DNA from 3 places in the Pantoea sp. SGAir0175 genome. Region 3 is predicted to be linked to each of the others. Evidence: riboswitches for the same ligand, from Rfam matches in the RefSeq annotation. Region 3 holds a riboswitch; each other region holds the start of a gene.

Region 1 (3,407 bases), 1.9 Mb from region 3:
GATCTTCCCAGCGGAACTCAAAGCGAGCTTTCGACATGGCGTTGTCGCGGATCTGCGCGCCGGGATGGCCTTTAGCCAGATCGGCAGCGTGCGCCGCGATCTTGTAGGTAATCAGCCCCTGCTTAACATCCTCTTTATTCGGCAGGCCAAGGTGCTCTTTCGGCGTGACGTAGCACAGCATCGCGCAGCCAAACCAGCCGATCATGGCGGCGCCAATCCCGGAGGTGAAATGATCGTAGCCCGGCGCGATATCGGTCGTCAGCGGGCCCAGCGTATAAAACGGCGCTTCATGGCAATGTTCCAGCTGCTCGGTCATATTGCGGCGGATCATCTGCATCGGCACGTGACCGGGGCCTTCAATCATGACCTGCACATCATATTGCCAGGCGATTTGCGTCAGCTCGCCTAAGGTACGCAGTTCGGCAAACTGGGCTTCGTCGTTGGCGTCCTGAATCGAGCCGGGACGTAAACCATCACCGAGCGACAGCGCGACATCATAGGCGGCGCAGATTTCACAGATTTCGCGGAAATGCTGGTAGAGGAAGTTTTCCTGATGATGTGACAGGCACCACTTCGCCATGATGGAGCCGCCGCGCGACACGATGCCGGTCAGTCGTTGTGCGGTCATCGGCACATAGCGCAGCAGCACGCCCGCGTGAATGGTGAAGTAATCAACGCCCTGCTCAGCCTGTTCCAGCAGGGTATCGCGGAAAATGTCCCAGTTAAGATCTTCTGCGATGCCGTTGACCTTTTCCAGCGCCTGATAGATTGGCACCGTGCCGATCGGCACCGGACTGTTGCGCAAAATCCACTCGCGCGTTTCATGGATATAGCGGCCGGTCGACAGATCCATCACGGTATCTGCCCCCCAGCGCGTGGCCCATACCAGTTTTTCCACTTCCTCTTCAATCGACGAACTTACCGCCGAGTTGCCGATGTTGGCGTTAACCTTTACCAGAAAATTGCGGCCGATAATCATCGGCTCTGATTCGGGGTGATTGATGTTGGCAGGAATGATGGCGCGGCCGCTGGCCACTTCGGCGCGTACGAATTCGGCGCTGATATTCTCCGGCAGCTGCGCGCCGAAGCCGTGGCCGGCGTGCTGCTGCAACAGCGTTGCACTGCGGATACGCTCACGTCCCATGTTTTCGCGCAGCGCGATAAACTCCATCTCCGGCGTGATGATGCCCTGACGTGCATAATGCAGCTGCGTGACGCGGCGACCCGCTTTGGCACGGCGCGGCAGCGGCAGGTGTTCAAAACGCAGATGATCCAGCCCGTCATCTGCCAGCCGCTGCTGACTGTAGCTTGAGCTGAGTGCGCTGATGGTTTCGCTGTCGTTGCGTTCGGCAATCCAGCCGGCGCGTAATTTTGCCAGACCCTGATGCACATTGATGGTCGCGTGGGGATCGCCATAGGCACCGGCAGTGTCATACACCGGCACCGGTTCATTTTCTGCGTATTGCGGATGATCTTTGCTGCCGCCGGTGTGCGTCGGGCTGAGCTGAATTTCGCGCATCGGGACGCGGATATCCGCGCGGCTGCCGCTGATCCAGATACGTTTGGAGTTAGGGAAGGCGGTTCCCTGGAGCGAATCGATAAATTTTTGCGCCTGCGCGCGTTGTTCACGACGTGAGGTTTTAGCATCAGACATAGCAAGTTTCCTGAAAACAAGGGGAAGCTGCTTGTCCGGAGTCCGGAAGGAGTAACAGAAACGGTGCGGGCGCCTGACTGCACCGTGCTGATCACATCTACTCTTGTTCCCTTCGCAGGTACTAACCTGATCAGGTTCCGCGGATCCCGAATTAACGGTCTCAGCCCCTAAGGGCACTCCGACAAGTTTACGTTTTACGCGATAAGCGACTTTACTGACTGTTGCACGCTGCGCTTATATCGCAAAGTTTGATTGTGGATTGTCGTTTAAAAAGACAATAAAAAAGCCCATTCAGCATAAAAGGGCTTTTCCTGAATAACAAGTCTTTTACAACTGCAGCGGTTCAGGCCGGACGAGCAATGGTGCTGTCATTGGCCACCGGCGGGCGCGCCAGCTGGTTATCCCAGGCGAGCTGAATCAGTTTGTCTTCCAGCGTAAAGCGTGACTCCAGCGCTTCGCCCACTTCTGACAGCGCCTGCTGGAAATCCACGCAGTTGTCGTCATTAATGGCCTGCTGCAGATGGCTGTCATACAGTTGCATCAGACGTTCAGTATTGCCTTCCAGCGCCGGATAGATCTGCGCCGCCGCAATCATCGGGCTGTCGCCGGACATCTCGCTGATGATGCGCTCGTAAACGCTGAAGTGGCCGGTAGAGAGATAGTCCACCAGACGATGGCAAAACGCATCCAGCGCCTGTTCATCCAGCGCGGTCAGCGCTTCTTTGTTCGGCTTCATGCCAATTAACTCGTAATAGGTGACGAGCAGCTGTCGACGGGCGCGCAACCATGAGTCGACTAATTCATTACCGCCACCTACACGCTCGGTCAGGTTATCTAACTGGGTAAGCATACGGGGCTCCAGGTGAGTTATAGTTGTTTATTACACACTTAACATCAGGATTTCAGCGTGCCATTTGACGCTAAGGACAACGATTAAGATGCAACGTGAGATCTCAAGCGTAGACGCTGGCTGGTGGATTGTCAGCTCCGCGCAGAAACTTTGGTTGCCGCAAGGCGAGTTGCCGCATGGCTTATCCGGCGAGTTTGGCCTGACCGGCAGCAGCGGCAGAGTGATTGGCGAGTGGCAGGGCGAAAACGTCTGGCTGGTATGCGAAGCGCGTCCGGACAATATGGCCTCGGTGCGCCAGCTAATTGACGAAGATGTCGGTCTGTTTCAGCTCGCCGGGCGCGGCGTGCAGCTGGCAGAGTTCTACCGTTCGCATCGCTGGTGCGGCTATTGCGGCCATGAAATGCAGCACAGCAAGCGCGAATTTGCCTGCCTGTGCAGCCACTGCCGCGAGCGCTACTATCCGCAAATCGCCCCCTGCATCATTGTGGCGATTCGTCGCGGTGAGGAGATCCTGCTGGCAAACCATGCGCGCCATCGCAACAGCATCTACACCGTGCTGGCCGGTTTTGTCGAAGTCGGCGAAACGCTGGAGCAGGCGGTGGCCCGCGAGGTGATGGAAGAGAGCAACGTGCGGGTAAAAAATGTGCGTTACGTGACCTCGCAGCCGTGGCCGTTCCCGCACTCGCTGATGATGGCGTTCATGGCGGAGTACGATGGCGGCGAGCTGCAGCACGATGGTAAAGAGCTGCTGGATGCTGGCTGGTATCGCTACGATGATCTGCCCCTGTTGCCGCCGCCGGGCACCGTGGCGCGCCGGCTGATTGAAGATACGGTTGCGCTGTGTCGCGCCAGCGCGGCGTGAAAATGCTACACTGCCGGCCTTAGCATGAGAGAGCCCATTAT
Region 2 (3,407 bases), on a different contig from region 3:
GTTGCGCAGCGTTAAATTTCAGGCTGAAATCGCCAGCTTACACCAGGCCGCCAGCATTGCCGATGCCACGCTGGCCCAGCTGAGTGCGCAGGTGCAGGGCGGCTGGCGTGTGCGTGATGTCGCCGCGCTGGCGGCGGCACAATTTCTGCGGCTCGGTGCTGACAGCGGTGAAACCGGACCGATTGTCATCGCCAGCGGCGATAGCGGCTTTTTGCATGCCAGCGGCCATGAGCAGCGTCTGCAAGCGGGCGATGTGCTGCACGTTGAGCTGATCCCAAAAGTGCGGCACTACAGCGCGCGCCTGATGCGTCCACTGATTGTCGGTGGAATCTCTGCGGCGCGCGCGGCGCTGGCACAACAGCTGATCGCCATTCAGGATCGCCAGCTACGGGCGATGAAGCCGGGCGTTGCGGCCTGTACGGTGGATGCCGTCGCGCGTGAGGCGGTGCTCAGCGCCGGGCTGCGTGAGGATTACAGCAACATCACCGGTTATGCGCTGGGTCTGTATACGCGCACTCCGCGTCCGAGCGATTTCAGCTGCTGTTTTCATCCTCAGGCGCCGTGGTTACTGGAGGAAAACATGGTGTTTCACATGTATATTTCAGCGCAGGGCCTCGCCTTCAGTGAAACCGTGCGCGTCACGGCACAGGGCGCAGAGCGACTCACCACGCTGCCGCGCCAGCCCTTTACGCTGCCGGCTAACAATTAACAGGATGATGTACAGTGCAGGACGTTGAATTAATCGATTTGGCTGCCACCTTGCCGGGCCTGATGTTTGATCTGAAGTACGCCACCGCCGATAACATCGCCGGGTATGCTATTTATCGCGACGCGCAGGCGTTGCTGCATCCGGATGCCGCCGCCGCGCTGCGCCGCAGCAGCGACATCGCCCTGCTGGCGGGATTTCGCCTGCTGGTGCTGGACGCGTATCGTCCGCAGCAGGCGCAGTGGCACTTGTGGGATGCCTGTCCGGACGCGGATTATGTGGTGCCACCGGCGCGGGGCTCGAATCACAGCCGTGGCGTGGCGATCGATGTGACGCTGGTGGATGAGGCGGGCAATATTCTGGAGATGGGGACCGGGTTTGACGACATGTCTGCTGAGTCGCACCCGTTCCATCCCAACGTGCCGCAGCAGGCGCAGCGCCATCGCCTGTTGCTGAACGCCATCATGCTCGGCGGCGGTTTTGTCGGGATGCCCACCGAATGGTGGCACTTTGAACTGCCGGATGCGCAAAACTATCCGCTGCTCAGCGATCGCTTTGCCTGCGTCAGCCGGGCTGATCGCGCTCCTGTGAGTGATATTGCGCGTTAATAATCGCGTTGCTGAAGCGGGGGGTTCTGCGCCTTCCCGCCTTGACACGCCCTCCGTTCCGACCCCAGAATGCAGCTTGTTCCAAGGGGTGCCCTGTTAGAGGGCTGAGATTCTACCCGCGCGGCTGTCACGGCCGGCAACGTAGTGACCCTCTGAACCTGATCCGGCTAATACCGGCGTAGGGATGTGGAACCGGGGTCACTGCACGCCCTCATTCCCTCTTTGCGCCTTTCTGCGAATCCTGCGCATTTCTCAGGCCCTGGCTGGCCGTTATGCCGCAGTCCAAAGAGGGCACCTTCATGACCGAAACGTCAATCATTGCCGCGCTGCTGGCGTTTATGCAGCGCGAAGAAACCACGGAAGCGGATTTCAACCAGCTGGCGCTGCAGCTGTTCGCGTGGCAATTCGAACACAATCTCCCTTACGCCCGTTTCGCCCGCCAGCGCGGCCGCACGCCGCTGACGGTCAAACAGTGGCGGCAGATTCCGGCGGTGCCGATCACCGCGTTTAAAGATCTGACGCTGAGCTGCCGTCCGGTGGCGGAGATTCCCCACATCTTTATGACCAGCGGCACCACGGGTACCGGCCGGGGGCGCAGCTATCACCCGACGCTGGCGGTTTATGATCGCTCGATGCTGATCAACTTCCGCCAGCGTTTTATGGCCGGACATTCGCGCCTGCCGATGGCAATTCTGTTTCCGCCCAGCAGCGCGCTGCCCAACTCTTCGCTGGCCCACTATCTGACGCTGGCGATGCACGAATGCGGCACGCCAGACAGCGAAGTGATGGTCGATGCGCAGGGCCTGAAAATCGCGCGTCTGATCGCCGCGCTGGAGCAGGCGCAGGCCAGCGGCCAGCCTTATGCCCTGCTGGGCGCCAGCTACAGTTTTGTCCATCTGCTGGACGAACTGGCACGTCAGCAGCGACGTTTCGTGCTGCCGCCGGGCAGCCGCATCCTCGACACCGGGGGTTTTAAGGGCCAGTCGCGTGAAGTGGCGGCGGAAGCGTTTTATAGCGCGCTGCAGCAGACGCTCGGCGTGCCGCGTTCACACTGCATCAATATGTACGGCATGACTGAACTCAGCACCCAGTTTTACGATGCCGGCAATGAAATCTGCCCGCCGGTGAAATCCGGACCGCACTGGATCCGCACGCGCGTGGTCAATCCGCTGACCGGTGCGGACGTGCCGGAAGGGGAGACAGGCGTACTGGTGCATCACGATCTCGCCCATTTCAATTCTGTTTCCGCCATTCTGACCGAAGATGCCGGCGTGATGGTGCCCGGCGGGTTTCAGCTGCTGGGCCGCGTCGCGGGCGCCGATGCCAAAGGCTGCTCGCTGGCGATGGAATCGTTTCTCGCTGCCGCGCAGGCGCGGGCATGAAAGTGTATGCCGGCCATCTGCCGGGCATCCGCCACAGCGAGGTGACGTGGCACAGCCTGCACTTTGGCCAGCAGGGCAGCGCGCTGGAAGTGTGCGTGCCGGTGCTGTCCGAGGCGCAGATTGCCACGCTGGCGGCCAGCGTTCGCGATAACGCGCGCCGCTACCTGCACACCCTGAGCGTAGTGCGCATCACCGCGTTGATTGATGAAGCCATCTCGCGCCTGCTTGACCGTTCGCACCCGTTGCGCCAGCAGGCGGAGCGGTTGCTGCCGCTGGTTACCGGCTATGACGCCGGGATGCTGCGGCTCGGTTTAACCGGCTATCTCAAAACCTTCCGTGAACCGCAGCTGCGGCGTTTTCTGGCGGAAGATTTCGGCAACGTGCAGATGCTGGACGATTTTCAGCCGCGGCCAAAAGGCGGCTTGGCCCGCGCGTTTGGTCCACAGCTGTTGCTGCAGGTCTGGGCCGGCAATGTGCCGGGTTTGCCGCTGTGGAGCCTGATTGCCGGCCTGCTGGTGAAGGCGGGAAGCGTGGGCAAAGTGGCGAGCGCAGAGCCGCTGATGGCGGGCTGGTTCGCCCAGCTGCTGGCGGAGATCGATCCGCAGCTGGGCGACTGTCTGGCCGTCTTATGGTGGCAGGGCGGTGATGAACGCACTGAGCAGCAGTGGTTCCGCGAGGCAGACGTGGTGATGGCTTATGGCGGAGAAGCCG
Region 3 (3,407 bases):
AGCTGAACAAGCGTGACGCCTATGAAGTGCTGATCGTCGGCAGCGGCCCGGCGGGCGCTGCGGCGGCCATCTACTCGGCGCGTAAAGGTATTCGTACCGGCCTGATGGGCGAGCGCTTTGGCGGCCAGGTGCTGGACACCGTTGACATTGAAAACTACATCTCCGTGCCGAAAACCGAAGGGGCGAAGCTCGCCGGTTCCCTGCGTGCGCACGTTGATGACTATGACGTTGACGTGATCGACACCCAGAGCGCCATCAAGCTGATTCCGGCAGCGAAAGAGGGCGGTCTGCACGCCATCGAAACCGCTTCCGGCGCAGTGCTGAAATCACGCAGCATCATCATTGCTACCGGCGCACGCTGGCGCAACATGGACGTTCCGGGCGAAGAGCAGTATCGCACCAAAGGTGTAACCTACTGCCCGCACTGTGACGGCCCGCTGTTTAAAGGCAAACGCACGGCGGTGATCGGCGGCGGTAACTCCGGCGTTGAAGCGGCCATCGACCTGGCCGGTATTGTCGAGCACGTTACGCTGCTGGAGTTCGCCAGCGAAATGCGCGCCGATAAAGTGCTGCAGGATAAACTGCGCAGCCTGAAAAACGTCGATGTGATCCTCAACGCGCAGACTACCGAAGTGAAAGGCGACGGCAGTAAAGTTACCGGTCTGACCTACATTGACCGCAATAACCAGACCAGCCACGAACTGGCGCTGAGCGGTATTTTCGTACAGATCGGTCTGCTGCCCAACACCAACTGGCTGGAAGGCGCGGTAGAGCGCAACCGCATGGGCGAGATCCTGATCGACGCCAAAGGCGAAACCAGCCTGAAAGGCGTATTTGCCGCCGGCGACTGCACCACGGTGCCGTACAAGCAGATCATCATTGCCAGCGGGGAAGGGGCCAAAGCGTCACTGAGCGCGTTTGATTACCTGATCCGCACCAAACCGGCTGAATAAGTTTTGCGATAGCCACGCAAGCGCCCTGCAACCTGTGTTGCGGGGCTTTTTTTTATCCCAGCCAGCGACGCGCCTGTTCATCGCTGATATCGCGATAATAAATTTTATGGATGCGCTCGCCGCAGCGTTTGCATTCGGCTTCGAGGTACGTGGAGTACCGGTAACGGCCGCCGGGTGCAACGGCGCCTTGACGGGAAATGGTGATATTGTGCCAGTGATGCGCGTGCGGAAGAAAACTGAATAAAGTCATTAGCGATTCCGGGTGAAGGTGAAACAGCGGTCTTCAAATCCGGAAGGGAATTAGGCCGTGTTACGCCGCCGGCCGGTTTGATATTAATCAAGTTGCGCGCTTTCTTCTGTTTATTTCCCGCATACTGCCCCGGCAGATTAAATTAACTATCCTGATGAATTTTAGGGCTTTTGGGAAAATTGATCTCCGTCGAATTGTTTATATTTTCCTGATGATCAAAAAATTATGAAAATTGATGGCGCACGTATTTTTGCTTATCGTTGTCCGGCAAAAAAAGTGCCCCTGCCGCAGGATTTACAACTTTAAGCTGACCCTTTATGCTGTGAAGGCACGTCTGACACGGACGTGCATGACTCGGGGTGCCCTTCTTTGTGAAGGCTGAGAAATACCCGTAATACCTGATCTGGATAATGCCAGCGTAGGGAAGTCAGATGCCTGACCGCATTCGCCTTCCTGATTGCCGGTTGGGAGCCTTATGACACAGCCTGACCCTCTTTCCCCGGCGCAACTCGCGCACTCTCTGCAACTGCTGCGGCAGCAGGCACCGCTGGTGCACTGTATGACTAACGACGTGGTGCAAACTTTTACTGCCAACGTGCTGCTGGCACTGCAGGCTTCGCCCGCGATGGTGATTGATGGCGATGAAGCGGCGCAGTTTGCCGGTTTTGCCGATGCACTGCTGATTAACGTTGGCACCTTAACCCGCGAGCGTCGTGATGCGATGCTGGCGGCGGTACAGGCCGCTAACCAGGCCGGCACACCGTGGACGCTCGATCCGGTGGCGGTAGGCGCGCTAACCCTGCGTACGGAATTCTGTCAGCAGCTGCTGAGCCTGCGACCGGCGGCCATTCGCGGCAACGCTTCAGAGATTCTCGCCTTAGCCCACCAGGCCACGGGCGGACGCGGCGTGGATAGCGTGCATCAGGCCGATGCCGCACTGAACGCCGCGCAGCAGCTGGCGCAACGCTGCAAGACTATCGTCGCGGTAACCGGCGAAGTCGATTACGTCACCGATGGCCGCCAGACGCTGGCAATTCCCGGCGGCAGCCCGCTGATGACGCGCGTGGTCGGCACCGGTTGTGCGCTATCCGCCGTCGTCGCGGCGTGCAGCAGCCTGCCGGGCGAGCGCATCCAGCACGTGGCAGCGGCCTGCCGCGTAATGTCACTGGCGGGAGACCAGGCCGCGCGCAGCGTGGCAGGGCCGGGCAGCTTCGTCGCCGCTTTTCTCGATGCGCTGTGGACGCTGGAGGTGGCGGCATGAAACGCATTAATGCCCTGACTATTGCCGGCACCGATCCCAGCGGCGGCGCAGGTATCCAGGCCGATCTGAAAGCGTTTTCCGCGCTCGGCGCGTACGGCACCAGCGTGATTACCGCGCTGGTGGCACAGAACACCCGCGGCGTGCAGTCGGTGTATCGCATCGAACCGGCATTTGTTGCGGCGCAGCTCGACTCGGTGCTGAACGACGTGCGCATTGACGCCGCGAAAATCGGTATGCTGGCGGAGACGGCGATCGTCGAGGTGGTGGCAGAGAAGCTGAAACGCGCCAGCCTGCCGTTTGTGGTGCTGGATACGGTGATGATTGCCAAAAGCGGCGATGCGCTGCTGTCGCCCGATGCGGTAGCCAGCATTCGTGAACGGCTGCTGCCGCAGGTATCGCTGATCACACCCAATCTGCCGGAAGCCGCGGCGCTGCTGGGTTGCCGCATGGCGCAGGACGAGGCGACTATGCTGCAGCAGGGCGATGCGCTGCTGGAGCTGGGCTGTGAAGCGGTGCTGATGAAGGGCGGTCATCTCAGCGATGCGGAAAGCCCGGACTGGCTGATCACCCGCGCCGGCCGCCAGCGCTTTACCGCGCCGCGCGTTAACACCCGTCATACGCACGGCACCGGCTGCACGTTGTCGGCGGCGCTGGCGGCATTGCGACCGCGCCATGCGGACTGGGCGGGCACCGTAGCGGAGGCCAAGGCCTGGCTGCAGCAGGCGCTGCTGCACGCCGATTCGCTGGAGGTCGGCCACGGCATTGGGCCGGTGCATCATTTCCATCAGTGGTGGTAGGGCGTAACGCCAGATTGCCGTTTTTTCACTGCGTATCCGTCTGAAAAATGGAGTCAGCAATTTGCCAGCCTGGCGCGTTTCGGTCCAGGCTGTGGGGGCGAATCGGCAGGTGCCGGTTCTTTTCCAGCCATTTATCAGGAGCGAAC

The links. Region 3 has a riboswitch for thiamine pyrophosphate ahead of thiM (hydroxyethylthiazole kinase). Riboswitches for the same ligand answer to the same signal wherever they lie in the genome.
Region 1: it holds a riboswitch for thiamine pyrophosphate, as region 3 does, so the genes downstream of both, thiC (phosphomethylpyrimidine synthase ThiC) here and thiM (hydroxyethylthiazole kinase) in region 3, are expected to answer to the same signal.
Region 2: it holds a riboswitch for thiamine pyrophosphate, as region 3 does, so the genes downstream of both, C1N56_RS21555 (LuxE/PaaK family acyltransferase) here and thiM (hydroxyethylthiazole kinase) in region 3, are expected to answer to the same signal.

What each region holds. Positions count from the first base shown of each region.
Region 1 is NZ_CP028081.1:3,823,691-3,827,097, reverse strand. Features, by position in the region: gene thiC (phosphomethylpyrimidine synthase ThiC) at 1-1,654, opposite strand, end outside; TPP riboswitch at 1,745-1,845, opposite strand; gene C1N56_RS17885 (Rsd/AlgQ family anti-sigma factor) at 1,998-2,504, opposite strand; gene nudC (NAD(+) diphosphatase) at 2,593-3,366, shown strand; gene hemE (uroporphyrinogen decarboxylase) at 3,406-3,407, shown strand, end outside.
Region 2 is NZ_CP028082.1:494,469-497,875, reverse strand. Features, by position in the region: gene C1N56_RS21565 (M24 family metallopeptidase) at 1-709, shown strand, start outside; gene ddpX (D-alanyl-D-alanine dipeptidase) at 724-1,314, shown strand; TPP riboswitch at 1,389-1,518, shown strand; gene C1N56_RS21555 (LuxE/PaaK family acyltransferase) at 1,614-2,696, shown strand; gene C1N56_RS21550 (acyl-CoA reductase) at 2,693-3,407, shown strand, end outside.
Region 3 is NZ_CP028081.1:1,560,261-1,563,667, forward strand. Features, by position in the region: gene ahpF (alkyl hydroperoxide reductase subunit F) at 1-953, shown strand, start outside; gene C1N56_RS07120 (hypothetical protein) at 1,006-1,203, opposite strand; TPP riboswitch at 1,549-1,645, shown strand; gene thiM (hydroxyethylthiazole kinase) at 1,679-2,464, shown strand; gene thiD (bifunctional hydroxymethylpyrimidine kinase/phosphomethylpyrimidine kinase) at 2,461-3,261, shown strand.